Nitrobacter winogradskyi Nb-255: one gene and its partner. The protein of the gene in region 1 interacts with the protein of each later gene in a pairwise test. Links are inferred from orthologs where the notes say so. Each region holds a gene or a part of one and is shown in the gene's direction. Other genes may lie near its edges.

What was found.
Region 2: the proteins of NWI_RS09980 (region 1) and grpE interact in binary tests that used the Escherichia coli proteins (3 or more experiments, as listed by UniProt). The link is inferred for Nitrobacter winogradskyi Nb-255 from one-to-one orthologs.

The regions. Positions count from the first base shown.
Region 1 is NC_007406.1:2,094,469-2,101,241, reverse strand. What follows is about bases 2,172-5,033. They hold NWI_RS09980 (Nramp family divalent metal transporter), read left to right. Parts: upstream 2,172-2,839; coding sequence 2,840-4,228; downstream 4,229-5,033. Other genes in these bases: NWI_RS09975 (arginyltransferase), read right to left, coding at 4,259-5,032; arsC (arsenate reductase (glutaredoxin)), read left to right, coding at 2,283-2,672. Also shown: parC (DNA topoisomerase IV subunit A), read left to right, coding at 1-2,157; NWI_RS09970 (RDD family protein), read right to left, coding at 5,114-5,653; hemB (porphobilinogen synthase), read right to left, coding at 5,800-6,773. UniProt on the Escherichia coli protein: H(+)-stimulated, divalent metal cation uptake system. Involved in manganese and iron uptake. Can also transport cadmium, cobalt, zinc and to a lesser extent nickel and copper. Involved in response to reactive oxygen.
Region 2 is NC_007406.1:220,403-227,055, forward strand. The notes cover bases 3,806-6,547. They hold grpE (nucleotide exchange factor GrpE), read left to right. Parts: upstream 3,806-4,750; coding sequence 4,751-5,344; downstream 5,345-6,547. Other genes in these bases: hrcA (heat-inducible transcriptional repressor HrcA), read left to right, coding at 3,806-4,657; NWI_RS01025 (hypothetical protein), read right to left, coding at 5,410-6,348. Outside these bases: NWI_RS00995 (penicillin-binding protein activator), read left to right, coding at 1-610; radical SAM family heme chaperone HemW, read right to left, coding at 761-1,921; rdgB (RdgB/HAM1 family non-canonical purine NTP pyrophosphatase), read right to left, coding at 1,908-2,543; rph (ribonuclease PH), read right to left, coding at 2,661-3,374; more of hrcA, read left to right, coding at 3,569-3,805. UniProt on the Escherichia coli protein: Participates actively in the response to hyperosmotic and heat shock by preventing the aggregation of stress-denatured proteins, in association with DnaK and GrpE. It is the nucleotide exchange factor for DnaK and may function as a thermosensor.

The DNA.
Region 1 (6,773 bases):
TCCACCATCATGCACCGCGCTTTGCCGGATGCGCGGGACGGCTTGAAGCCCGTGCATCGGCGTATCCTCTACGGGATGCGGCTGCTGCGGCTCGATCCAGGCTCGGCCTTCAAGAAGTCCGCCAAGATCGTCGGCGATGTGATGGGCTCATTCCATCCTCATGGCGATCAGGCGATCTACGACGCCATGGTGCGGCTGGCGCAGGATTTCGCCTCGCGATATCCGCTGGTCGACGGCCAGGGCAACTTCGGCAACATCGACGGCGATAATCCCGCGGCCTATCGTTACACCGAAGCGCGCATGACCGACGTGGCGCGGCTGCTGCTCGACGGCATCGACGAGGACGCCGTCGAGTTCCGCCCCAATTATGACGGCCAGAGCCGCGAGCCGGTGGTGCTGCCCGGCGGGTTTCCGAACCTGCTCGCCAATGGCGCGCAGGGTATCGCCGTCGGGATGGCCACCGCGATCCCGCCGCACAATGCAGCCGAGCTTTGCGACGCCGCGCTGCACCTGATCGACAAGCCGGACGCGAAGTCGACGTCGCTGCTGAAATGGGTCAAGGGGCCGGACTTTCCGACCGGCGGCATCATCATCGATTCCAAGGAGAGCATCGCCGAGGCCTACGCGACCGGAAGGGGCGCTTTCCGTACCCGCGCCAAGTGGCATCGCGAGGAGGGCGCGCGCGGCACATGGGTGATCGTCGTCACCGAGATTCCGTGGCTGGTGCAGAAGTCGCGGCTGATCGAGAAGATCGCCGAACTGCTCAACGAGAAGAAGCTGCCGCTGGTCGGCGACATCAGGGACGAGTCGGCCGAAGACATCCGCGTCGTCATCGAGCCGAAGTCGCGCAACGTCGATCCTGAACTGGTAATGGAATCGCTGTTCAGGCTCACCGAGCTTGAGAGCCGCATTTCATTGAACCTCAACGTTCTGATCAAGGGCAAGATTCCGAAGGTCGTCGGCCTCGCGGAATGCCTTCGCGAATGGCTCGACCATCTGCGCGACGTGCTGTTGCGCCGTTCGGCCCATCGCAAGGCGCAGATCGAGCATCGGCTCGAAGTGCTTGGCGGCTACCTGATCGCCTATCTGAACATCGACGAGGTCATCAGGATCATCCGCACCGAGGACGAGCCGAAGCCGGCCTTGATAAAGGCGTTCAAGCTGACGGAAGTCCAGGCGGAGGCTATCCTCAATATGCGCCTGCGCAGCCTGCGCAAGCTCGAGGAAATGGAGATACGCACCGAGGACAAGGACCTTCGGGCGGAACTCAAGGGCATCAACGCCGTGCTTGGCTCCGAAGCCAGGCAGTGGGAGAAGGTCGGCGAACAGGTGCGCAACGTGCGCGACATGTTCGGCCCCAGGACGCCGCTCGGCAAGCGCCGCACCGTTTTTGCGGACGCGCCCGAGCATGACCTCGCCGCGCTTGAAGAATCGCTGGTCGAGCGTGAGCCGGTCACGGTCGTCGTATCCGACAAGGGATGGGTGCGGACGCTGAAAGGCCACGTCGAGGATCTTTCGAACCTGTCCTTCAAGACCGACGACAAGCTGGGCTTCGCGTTCTTTGCTGAAACCACGTCGAAGCTGTTGCTGTTCGCCACCAACGGAAAATTCTATTCGCTTGACGTCGCGAAGCTGCCGGGCGGACGCGGCCATGGCGAACCGATCCGCCTGTTCATCGATCTGGAACAGGACGCGGCGATCGTGTCGCTGTTCGTCCACACCGGCGGGCGCAAGTTCCTGATCGCGAGCCATGAAGGGCAGGGGTTCGTCGTCAATGAGGACGATTGCGTCAGCACGACGCGCAAGGGCAAGCAGGTGCTCAACGTCGAGATGCCGAACGAAGCGAAAGCGATCACGACGGTCGCGGGCGATCAGGTCGCGGTCATCGGCACCAACCACAAGATGGTGGTCTTCCCGCTCGATCAGGTGCCGGAGATGGCGCGCGGCCGCGGCGTGCGGCTGCAGAAATACAAGGATGCGGGCCTGTCCGACGTCGCGGTGTTCAATTCGAAGATCGGCCTGACGTGGAAGGACTCCGCGGGCCGCGAGCAGAGCTTGAGCTGGAAGGATCTGTCCGACTGGCGCGGCAACCGCGCCGACGCCGGACGCCTCGCGCACGGCCTGCCGAAGTCGAACAAGTTCGGCCGGGCGATTTGATCTCGTTAACAGATATAGCGTTTTCGAGCGAAGCATATCCTCGGGCTTGACCCGAGGATGGATACCGGTTCGCATGAAGAAAACGCGTCAAATCAGAATACTGGACATCTGAGCGGATGCCGACGATGACCGTGACGATCTATCACAATCCGTCCTGCAGCAAGTCCCGCGATACGCTGGCGATGATCCGGCAAGGCGGCGAAGAGCCGGTGATTATCGAGTATCTCAAGCATCCGCCGGACCGCTCACGGCTTCGCGCGCTGGCTGACGCCATGGGACTGCCCATACGCGGGCTGCTGCGGGAGAACGGCTCACCCTACGAGGAACTTGATCTCGGCAATCCCAAATGGACCGATGACCAGCTTCTCGATTTCATCCTGGCCCATCCGATCCTGCTTCAGCGTCCCATCGTGGAAACGCCGAAGGGCGTGCGGATTTGCCGTCCTCCCGAAAGGGTGCTCGATCTGCTGACTTCTCCCGCCGCCGGGGAAGGCGGCGAGAACACCCAGCGTTAGTTGCGGGGCGTGCACGCTTCGCGAGCGCAGAAGCCATGACCAGACGACAAGTTGAGCGCGACCGGCGCGTCGCGCTGAATAGGTAGTCGCGAATCCGCCCGCGCCTTGGCGCTAAATGCATTTGCAAATGAGTTGCAATAAAGTTATAGTTGGTCCATACGGGGTCAATGGATGTGAAAACACCTGCATTGACGCCCGAACCGGTACCGGAGCCGTCGCAGGGACCCCTTTCGACGAAGGCTGGCTGGCATTCGGAAGCGTCAGCCCGCCCAAGTCTTGAGGAGGTCCATGCGACGGTGCTGGTTCCCGCGGACGGGCACTGGCTGCGCCGCCTTTTTGCCTTTGCGGGGCCGGGGTATATGGTCTCGGTGGGGTACATGGACCCCGGCAACTGGGCCACGGACATCGCTGGCGGCTCGCAATTCGGCTACACGCTGTTATCCGTCATCCTGTTGTCGAACCTCATGGCGATCCTGTTGCAGGCGCTGGCGGCGCGGCTCGGGATCGCCGTCGGCCTTGATCTCGCGCAGGCATGCCGCGCCAGCTACTCGCGGCCCGTCAACTTCATGCTCTGGCTGGCCTGTGAGGCCGCAATCATCGCCTGCGATCTGGCCGAGGTGATCGGCACGGCGATTGCTTTGCAGCTGCTGTTCGGCATTCCGCTGATCGGCGGCGCGCTGATCGCCGCGCTGGATGCTTTTTTGCTGTTGCTATTGATGAACCGAGGCTTCCGCTTCCTCGAGGCTTTCGTGGTCGCGCTGTTGATCGTGATCGCGGTTTGCTTTGCGATCCAGATTGTCGCCGCCGCGCCGCCGGTCGCCGAGATTTTGCGCGGCTTCGCGCCGTCGCGCGAGATCGTCACCAATCCTGAGATGCTCTACATCGCCATCGGCATCATCGGCGCGACGGTCATGCCGCATAATCTCTATCTGCATTCGTCGATCGTGCAGACCAGGGCTTATCCGCGCACCAACGAGGGCCGGCGGACCGCGATCCGATGGGCGACCGCCGACAGTACGATAGCGTTGATGCTGGCCCTGTTCGTCAACGCCGCCATCCTGATCGTGGCCGCAGCGGTGTTTCACGGCAGCGGCCACACCGAGGTGGCCGAAATCGGCGACGCGTTCAAGCTGCTGTCGCCGCTGCTCGGTCTCGGCATTGCCTCGACATTGTTCGCAGTCGCTCTTCTCGCCTCCGGCATCAACTCCACGGTGACGGCGACGCTCGCGGGCCAGATCGTGATGGAAGGCTTTCTGCATTTGCGGATGCCGATGTGGGCGCGGCGGCTCGTCACGCGCGGCATAGCCATTGTGCCCGTTATCGTCGTCACGGCCATCTATGGCGACAGCGGCACCGCGCAGCTTCTGGTTCTCAGCCAGGTCGTGCTGTCGATGCAGTTGCCGTTCGCGGTGATCCCGCTGGTCCGCTTCGTCTCGGACCGGCGCAAGATGGGTCAGTTCGCGATTTCAACCGGAACTGCCGCCACAGCATGGATCGTTGCCGGCCTGATCGTGATCCTGAATGTGAAGCTGCTGGCGGACACGTTCGCCGGATAGACCGCAGCATTGGACGCAGGCTGATCTGCTCTATTCTGTCGTCTCGTGCTTCGTTTCGCCGTCAGCATCGACACGCAGCCAGCCCGTGGGCGCAAGGCGCTGCTGTGGCAGGAAGCGGCCCTTGTAATCCATCTTCCGCGATCCCTCGATCCAGTAGCCAAGATACACATAGGGCAGGCCCAGTTGCCGCGCGCGGGATATGTGATCGAGGATCATGAAGGTGCCGAACGAACGGTTCTGCTCTGAAGGATCGAAGAACGAATAGACCATGGAGAGTCCGTCGCTCAACACATCGGTGAGCGCCACTCCCACAAGATCGCCGCGTTTGTTATCGACGCGATCCGCGCCGCGCCGGCGATATTCGATGATGCGGGTCTCGACGTGGCTGTCTTCCACCATCATCGCGTAATCCAGCACCGTCATATCGGCCATGCCGCCGTGGCGATGTCTCTGGTCCAGATAGGCGCGGAATATCGAATATTGCTCTGACGTCGGCGTTGCGGCACGCAGGCTGCCGGTGATGTCGGCGTTGCGCGCCAGCACCCTGCGAGCCCCGCGCGACAACTGAAACTCATCAGCGATGACCCGTACGGAAACGCAGGCGCGGCACTGGTCGCACGCCGGACGGTAGGCGATCGACTGGCTGCGGCGAAAACCGCCATGGGTGAGCAGATCGTTGAGTTCGCCCGCCTTTTCGCCGACCAGATGGGTAAATACCTTGCGTTCGCTGCGATCGGGCAGATACGGACACGGCGAAGGCGCCGTCAGATAGAATTGCGGTGTGTCACGCGAGTGCTGGGTCACGGCGCCTTGTCAGTCTCCGAAACAGATTGAGTTCCAGCATCGCGCTCCCGAGGCTGACCGTCAATCCGGGTTGCCGCCATATCAATAGCTTCCAGATGGTTGCGCGGCGGTCGCAAGATCTGAATTGATGATGACGGTTCCCAGCAACATGTCATGCAGCATGCGGCGCCGGTTGTTGAACAGGCCGACCAGCAGAATCAGCGGCGTAAATATCGACACCGAGATCCAGAACAGGATCGCGTGCATGGCGCCGAGCACAAAGTAACTCCGCTCCCCGGACCAGGTTCGCATTTCCAGACCCATGGCCCGCATCCCGATCGTCGCCGAATGCCGGCCGCCGAGTGATGCGCCGTAATAGAAGACGGCCCAGATCAGGGAGGCGGGCGAGACCAGCCAGAACAGCGCCCATCCGAAGCCGAGCGTGATGATCCCAAGCATCGCGATGAAGATCACGCCGATGATCACGGGTATCGAAAGCACCAGCAGATCGATCAGGAACGCAAAAAAACGTCGGACCAGAACACCGCGAAACAGCTCGGGCTGCATCCAGGGGTCAAACGAGCCACGCTGGAACCCGGCGGAGTCGCCGCCGGGGGCGTTGTCGAAGTCACCATCGGGCATGTCCCATCCTCCACGGCGCTCAGCCAAGAGACCTTCCGCTTCTGATAAAGTATGAAGCGCCCTTCGAGATGGCGACGTGCTGTCGGGGTTGCAACCCCCAGGCAGGCTCAGAGGAGCGGACGGAGATCGCCGGGGAGGAGGGGACGTCAGCGGTTCTGTTTCAGCTTCTCCGCCGCCTCCGCCGCAAAATAGGTGAGCACGCCATCGGCGCCGGCGCGCTTGAAGGCGACGAGGCTTTCCATCATCGCCCGGTCGCGATCGATCCAGCCGTTGCCGGCGGCGGCCGCGATCATCGCGTACTCGCCCGACACCTGGTAGGCGAAGGTCGGCATTCCGAACGTGTCCTTTACGCGCCGCACGATGTCGAGATAGGGCATTCCCGGCTTCACCAGCACCATGTCGGCGCCCTCCGCGATATCGAGTTCGACTTCGCGCAGAGCTTCATCGGAGTTGGCGCTGTCCATCTGGTATGTGCGTTTATCTCCCGTGAGCGCCTTGGCCGAGCCGATGGCGTCGCGGAACGGGCCGTAAAACGCGGATGCATACTTCGCGGCATAGGCCATGATCTGCACATCGACGAACCCGGCCTCGTCCAGGGCTCTTCGAATTGCACCGACGCGGCCGTCCATCATGTCGGACGGCGCGACGATGTCGCAACCGGCTTCCGCCTGCACCAGCGCCTGCTGGACCAGCACCGCGACGGTCTCGTCGTTGAGGATCCTGCCGTCCTCGACCAGACCGTCATGGCCATGACTGGTGAAGGGATCGAGCGCCACATCGCAAAGTACGCCGAGGTCCGGAAACTCCCGCTTGATGGCCCTGACCGACTTGCAGACCAGATTCTTGGCGTTGAGGGCTTCGCTGCCGGAGAGGTCCCGCAAGGCGGGATCGGTATAGGGGAAAAGCGCGATGCAAGGGATGTTCAGCTCGAGCGCCCGTTCCGCGTCCCGCACGCATTCGTCCACGCTGAGACGGTCGACACCGGGCATGGAGGGGACGGGCGTCCGCCTGTCGGCGCCATCGGCGACGAACAGCGGCCAGATGAGATCGTCGGTGGTCAGAACGCTTTCGCGGACCAGGCGGCGCGCCCATTCCGCCTTGCGGTTACGGCGGAGGCGGG
Region 2 (6,653 bases), 1.9 Mb from region 1 along the record:
GCCCGAGAACGCCTACGGCAATGTCGTGGAGGCGGCCTTCAAGCAGACGGTTGGCCGTCGCGGCGGGCGGATCGCCGCATTCGAGAAATACGGCTCCGATCGCGCCAGCGCCGCGCGGAACGTTGCACAGTCGCTCCGCTCGGCCGACGCGCTGCTGATCGCCGATGATGGCGATACGGTGGTTTCGGTCGCCGCCGCGCTCACGGCGGCGGGCGCGAATCTGCGCAACGTCCAGCTTCTCGGCACCGGGCTGTGGGACAATCCTCGCGTGTTCTCCAGCACGACACTGCACGGGGGGCTCTATGCCGCTCCAGATCCGGCGGGCTTCCGCGCCTTCGCAGGCCGCTACCGCACCAAGTTCGGCGGTGAGCCGGTGCGTACGGCGACCCTTGCCTATGATGCGGTCGCGCTGGTGGCGGCTCTCGCCCGTACTCAGGGATCGCAGCGCTTCGCGGCGGAAACGCTGACCAACGCCTCCGGCTTTGCCGGCATCGACGGCTTGTTTCGATTCCGTTCCGACGGCACCAATCAGCGCGGCCTCGCCGTCATGCGCGTCGCATCCGGCGGCGGCCAGTCAGTGGCAGGCTCGCCAAAAAGTTTTGGCGCCTGATCCGGATTGTTATGAAGCGCGGTCTTCACGCCAACCGGTATCCAGCCTCGGGTCAAGCTCGAGGACATGCTCCGCTCGAAAAGGCTATAGCCTTAACTTTTTGATCGAGCATGATCCCGAAAACCGGTTTCCAATTTTCGGGATCATGCTCTATGCGGCGAGATCGGCCACCACGGCATCGAGGACGGGGAAGCCATCCTGCGTGACGCGCAAACGGCCGTCGGTGCTGATCATGATCGCGCCTTCGTCACGGAGGATCGCGATGCGCCGGGGATCAAGAGAGCGGCCCGACAGCGCCGCGTAGCGCCGCGGATCGATGCCCTCGCGCAAGCGCAGTCCCATGAGCAGGAATTCGTCGGCGCGCTCTTCGCTGTTCAACGGGTCATCGGCGACAATTCCGTTGCCGTTCGCCTCGACGCGCATGAGCCAGGCTTCGGGCCGCTTCTCGGTGGCGATGGCGTGCCTGACGCCGTCGATGTCGAGGCGACCGTGCGCTCCGGGGCCGATGCCCGCATATTCCTGACCGCGCCAGTAGACCAGATTGTGCCGGCATTCCGCGCCCGGCCGCGCATGGTTCGAGATCTCGTAAGCGGGCAGGCCATGACGCGCGCAGACGTCCTGCGTGACGTCGTACAAGTCTCGCGCCATCGCCTCATCGGGGGTCTTGAGCTTCCCCGCCGCATGCAGGTCGAAAAACGGCGTCCCCGCTTCGATCGTCAATTGATAGAGCGACAGATGCTCCGCCGCCTCCGAGATCGCGCGCTGCAACTCCCCGGCCCACATCGCCGGTGTCTGGTCCGGACGCGCATAGATCAGATCGAAGGAATAGCGATCGAAGACCGAGCGCGCGATCGCAACCGCATCCTGCGCCTCGCGCGCCGTGTGCAGCCGACCGAGCGCCTTCAGCGAGGAATCGTCGAGCGCCTGCACCCCGAGCGAGACCCGATTGACGCCCGCGGCGCGGTAGCCGCGGAATCGTGTGGCCTCCACGCTGGTCGGATTGGCTTCCAGCGTGACCTCGACGTCATCGGCAACGCTCCAATGCTTTCCGATTGCGTCGAGAATGGCGCCCACGGTCTGCGGCCGCATCAGGGACGGCGTGCCGCCGCCGAGGAAAATCGAGGACACCGTGCGTCCGCGCGAGCGGGCCGCCGTGGTCTCGATCTCGCGCGCGAAAGCCCGTGTAAAGCGTTCTTCATCGATCGGCGCGTGGCGCACGTGACTGTTGAAATCGCAATACGGACACTTCGACAGGCAGAACGGCCAGTGGATGTAAACGCCGAACGCAGCGGCCGGATCAGCGGGGCTCAAGGGCAATCTCCGCCAGTTTCACGAATGCGCGGGCGCGATGCGACAGGCCAAGACCGCGCGGCGGAAGCCCATGCTTCTCGATGCCGGCCATCTCGCCGAAGGTGCGGCCGTGCCCGTCCGGCAGAAATACCGGATCATAGCCGAAACCGGCCGTGCCCCGCGGCGGCCAGACCAGCGTGCCGTCCACGCGGCCTTCGACTTCCTGGAGATGGCCGTCCGGCCACGCGACGCAGAGCGCCGAAATGAAGTGAGCCTTACGCTGGTCCGCGCTGGTCGCGCCGCGCTCCTGCAGAAGGCGCTCGATCCGCGCCATCGCCGCGGAAAAATCCGCAGGTTTGCCGGCCCATCGTGCGGAGTGGATGCCCGGCGCGCCGTCGAGCGCATCGACGACCAGGCCGGAATCATCGGCAAAGGCCGGAAGCTTTGCGCTCAGGGCAGCAGAGGTCGCCTTGATCCGGGCATTGGCGCGGAAATCCTCGCCTGTTTCCTCAGGCTCGTCGAGACCGAGTTCGCCCGCGGAGACCGCTTCGACGCCATAAGGCGCAAGCAGCTCGCGGATCTCGGCGAGCTTGCCGGGATTGTGGGTGGCGATCACGAGCTTGCCGGCGATTCGACGATGCATGACCGATCGGACTTCAGCTTCTTGTTCTGAAAGGTTTTCCTGACGCGACGGGAAGCCCGCTTCGCTGGAAAACGCGACAGGACGCAAGTCCTGCGGATGAACCGCGCAAGCGGCGAATCACGCCACCGCCATTTTCTGCAAATCCACCAGCCGCGCGACCCCTTTTTTCGCCAGCGCCATCAGCGCGAGAAACTCATCATCGGAGAAAGGCACCTTTTCGGCGGTTCCCTGCACCTCGATGATGCGTCCTTCGCCGGTCATCACGAAGTTTGCGTCTGTATCGGCTTCCGAATCCTCGGCATAGTCTAGATCGAGGACAGGCGTGCCGTTGTAGATGCCGCAGGAGATCGCCGCGACATTGCCTCGAAGCACGCCGGCCTTGAGCATGTTGCGGGCCTTCATCCAGTTGACGCAGTCGGCCAGCGCGACCCAGGCGCCGGTGATCGACGCGGTGCGCGTGCCGCCGTCGGCCTGAATGACGTCGCAATCGATCGTGATCTGGCGCTCGCCGAGCGCCTCGAGATCGACCGCGGCCCGCAGGGAACGGCCGATCAGGCGCTGGATTTCGACGGTCCGGCCGCCCTGCTTGCCGGCGGAGGCCTCGCGCCGGGTCCGCTCCAGCGTGGCGCGAGGCAGCATTCCGTATTCGGCCGTCACCCAGCCCCGGCCCTGGCCCTTGAGCCATGGCGGCAGCCGCTCCTCGAGCGTCGCGGTGACCAGCACATGGGTATCGCCGAACTTCACCAAGCAGGAGCCTTCGGCGTATTTGACCACGCCTCGTTCCAGCGACACGGCGCGCAGTTCATCCGGTGCACGACGGCTAGGTCGCATGGGAACCCCTCCAGCAATTCATGAGAATCTTCGTGCCGTGCTTTTAGGGGTGGGGAGCCGCACCGGCAAGGGTCAGACTTGCAATTGCTCTCAGAACCGCAATTGCCCAAAGCCTGCTTGTAACTGGTGCGAGGGAGAGACAGATTAGAAGCGGTCTCAGGCACGACGAACATTATGCGCGGGAGATAATAGCGTTGGCCCATCACGATCCGATTGGTCTGATTGCACCGAACGCCGGGCTTGCCCAGTTGAACGAGCGCTCGCGCGACATTTTTCGCCAGATCGTCGAGAGCTATCTTGCAACGGGCGAACCCGTGGGCTCCCGCAACATTTCCCGGCTGATCGCGGTGCCGCTCTCTCCGGCCTCGGTCCGCAATGTGATGTCCGATCTCGAACAGCTCGGGCTGATTTACGCGCCGCACACCTCGGCCGGGCGCCTGCCGACCGAGCTCGGCCTGCGTTTTTTTGTCGATGCCCTGATGCAGGTTGGAGATCTCACCGAACCGGAACGCCAATCGATCCAGAGCCAGCTCGCGTCGGTCGGCAAGGCGCAATCGGTCGAGGCCGCGCTGGAGGAAGCCTTGACGCGGCTGTCCGGATTGACCCGGACGGCGGCGGTGGTGCTGACGGCGAAATCAAACGTGCGCTTGAAGCATATCGAGTTTGTCAGGCTGGAGCCCGACAAGGCGCTGGTGGTGCTGGTCGCAGAAGACGGACAGGTCGAAAATCGCGTGCTGACGCTCCCTTCCGGCGTTCCGGCCTCAGCGCTGACGGAAGCATCCAATTTTCTGAATGCCCGGATTCGCGGCCGGACGCTCGCCGAGGCCCGGCTCGAGCTGGAAACCGCGCTGGCGCAAAGCAAGGCGGAGCTCGATCAGCTCACACAAAAAATCGTCGCGGCCGGAATCGCGAGCTGGTCCGGCGGCGACAGCGACGACCGCCAATTGATCGTGCGAGGCCACGCCAACCTGCTCGAGGACCTGCACGCGATGGAGGACCTCGAACGGGTGCGGCTATTGTTCGACGACCTTGAAACCAAGCGCGAGGTGATCGATCTGCTTGGCCGCGCCGAGCGCGCCGACGGCGTGCGGATCTTCATCGGCTCGGAAAACAAGCTGTTCTCGCTGTCCGGATCATCGACGATCATCGCACCCTACAGCGATGGCGCCGGTCATATCGTTGGCGTTCTCGGCGTGATCGGACCCACCCGGCTGAACTACGCGCGCGTGATCCCGATGGTGGACTACGCCGCGCGCATCGTCAGCCAGATGCTCGGCAGGTGAGCCGGACCCGCCACGCTTGATTTTTACGCCTGAACCACGATATCCCGCACGACCATTCCTTTCCATTCGAGACAATTGCGAGAAGGCTGCGTAATGACCGATTCCGACGGCAAAACAGACAAGTCCGGCGAACCGGCTGCGGAGGTCGAGCCGGTGGTATCCAAGCCGTATGTCATGCCGGACGATCCCGAGGACGATGCGCTCGACGCGCTGAACAAGCAGCTCGCAGAGGCGAAAGATCGGACGTTGCGCACGCTGGCGGAGATGGAGAATCTGCGCAAGCGTACGGCGCGGGAGGTCTCGGACGCTCGAACCTACGGCATCTCGGGCTTCGCGCGCGACGTTCTGGAGATCGCCGACAATCTGCAGCGCGCGCTTGATGCGGTGCCGGCGGACGCTCGCGCGGCGCCAGATCCCGGCCTGAAAGCCCTGATCGAGGGCGTGGAGCTGACCGAACGCTCGCTGCACAACGCTCTGGAAAAGCATGGCGTGAAAAAATTTGATCCGGCGGGCGAAAAATTCGATCCCAACGTCCATCAGGCCATGTACGAAGTTCCCGATCCGTCGATCCCCGTCGGCACGGTCGCCCAGGTCATTCAAGCCGGCTACATGATCGGAGAGCGGGTGCTGCGCCCGGCGCTGGTGGGCGTTGCGAAGGGCGGAGCCAAGGCGGCCGCGCCGGAATAATGGCAGCGCGCGTCGGATCAAGATCACGGAGCCACGCTTCTGATTTGAATCAGAAGCGTGAGAGGTTAACGCGGCCGGATACCGTCACGAACCGCGCGGAAGCGCGGAAAAACGTCCGACCATTCGCTCCGCGGCGTGCTTCCGATCAGACGCATCGCCGTTTTTCCGCTGCCGAACACGAGCCACTGCACCACGGTTACCGGCGTATTCGTTCGCGTGTTGGTGCCATCGATTCGCGTTTCGAAGCCGGGCGATCCGTTGATCCGGATCGGCTCCGACATGGTGATGCGTCCCTCACGCAGGTTCGGGATCGTGGCTGCGACGTCGCGCGCGAACCGGCTCCGATCATCCGGCCGCTCCGGGACCGAACCGATCGGGCTGATGATGATGAAGGCTCTGCTGTCGATGTTGTTTTCCGTTTCCGCATCGGACAACAGGATGACGGCTCCCGGCGTAAGCGTCCGGATCAATTTGAAGGAGCTCAGTTCGCTCAGCTTGAAGGGCAGCAGGCCCAGTTGCTCCTCGAGCGGGACTTCCTTGCGCAGGGCGACCGTTGCGAACATCTTCTGCACGGCCTCATCGGAATAGATCTTCGCGACATTCTCCGGCACCTGCGCCGCGACGTATCCGGAAAAGGTGCCGCCCGAAATCACCATTGAGTAGCGCCGGACATTGTCTTCACCGTTCTTGGCGGATTCGACGATGAAATAACCCTGCCCGCTCGCGGTCTCGAGACCTTGCGGCTTTGGACCTCGGGGGTCGACGGCGTTCGACTTCGCGACAGTTTCCACGTCTCTAAAAGCGGCGGCGGGGAGTTCGGCGACGACGACCTTGACGCGCTGATCCGCGGTCTCAAAACCCGGAAATGTCTTCGCGGGGTTGAGGCCTATCAGCGGAACCAGCCCGATCCGGCTGCCCGGCGCATAGATCACGTCGCTGGCGAGGGACGGATTGGCGCCGCTCAGCAGGCAGAGAATGGCAAATACGTGCAGAAAATGTCTCATGCGCGCTTATCTGGATTTGCATTGAGGCCGTTCAATGATCGTCAGGCCAGCGGTCCGGGAAGATGATTCAGATGATGCATTCTACGAAACCTGACTGCCGCATCAAGCGCATCAGCCGTCGGCGCAGGGCACCGCCAGCCGTCTTCACCATGGCCCAAGACGACTGGGCCGGCTAGGTTAATTATCGGCTTGTCCGGATCGTCCCTGGCTGACAGGGACGCAAAAGAATTGCGTTTTCAGCCGGCGGATAGATGTCCGGTCCTTGCGGCCCCCACCCCCCCTCCTATATGAGGCTCACCGTCGCT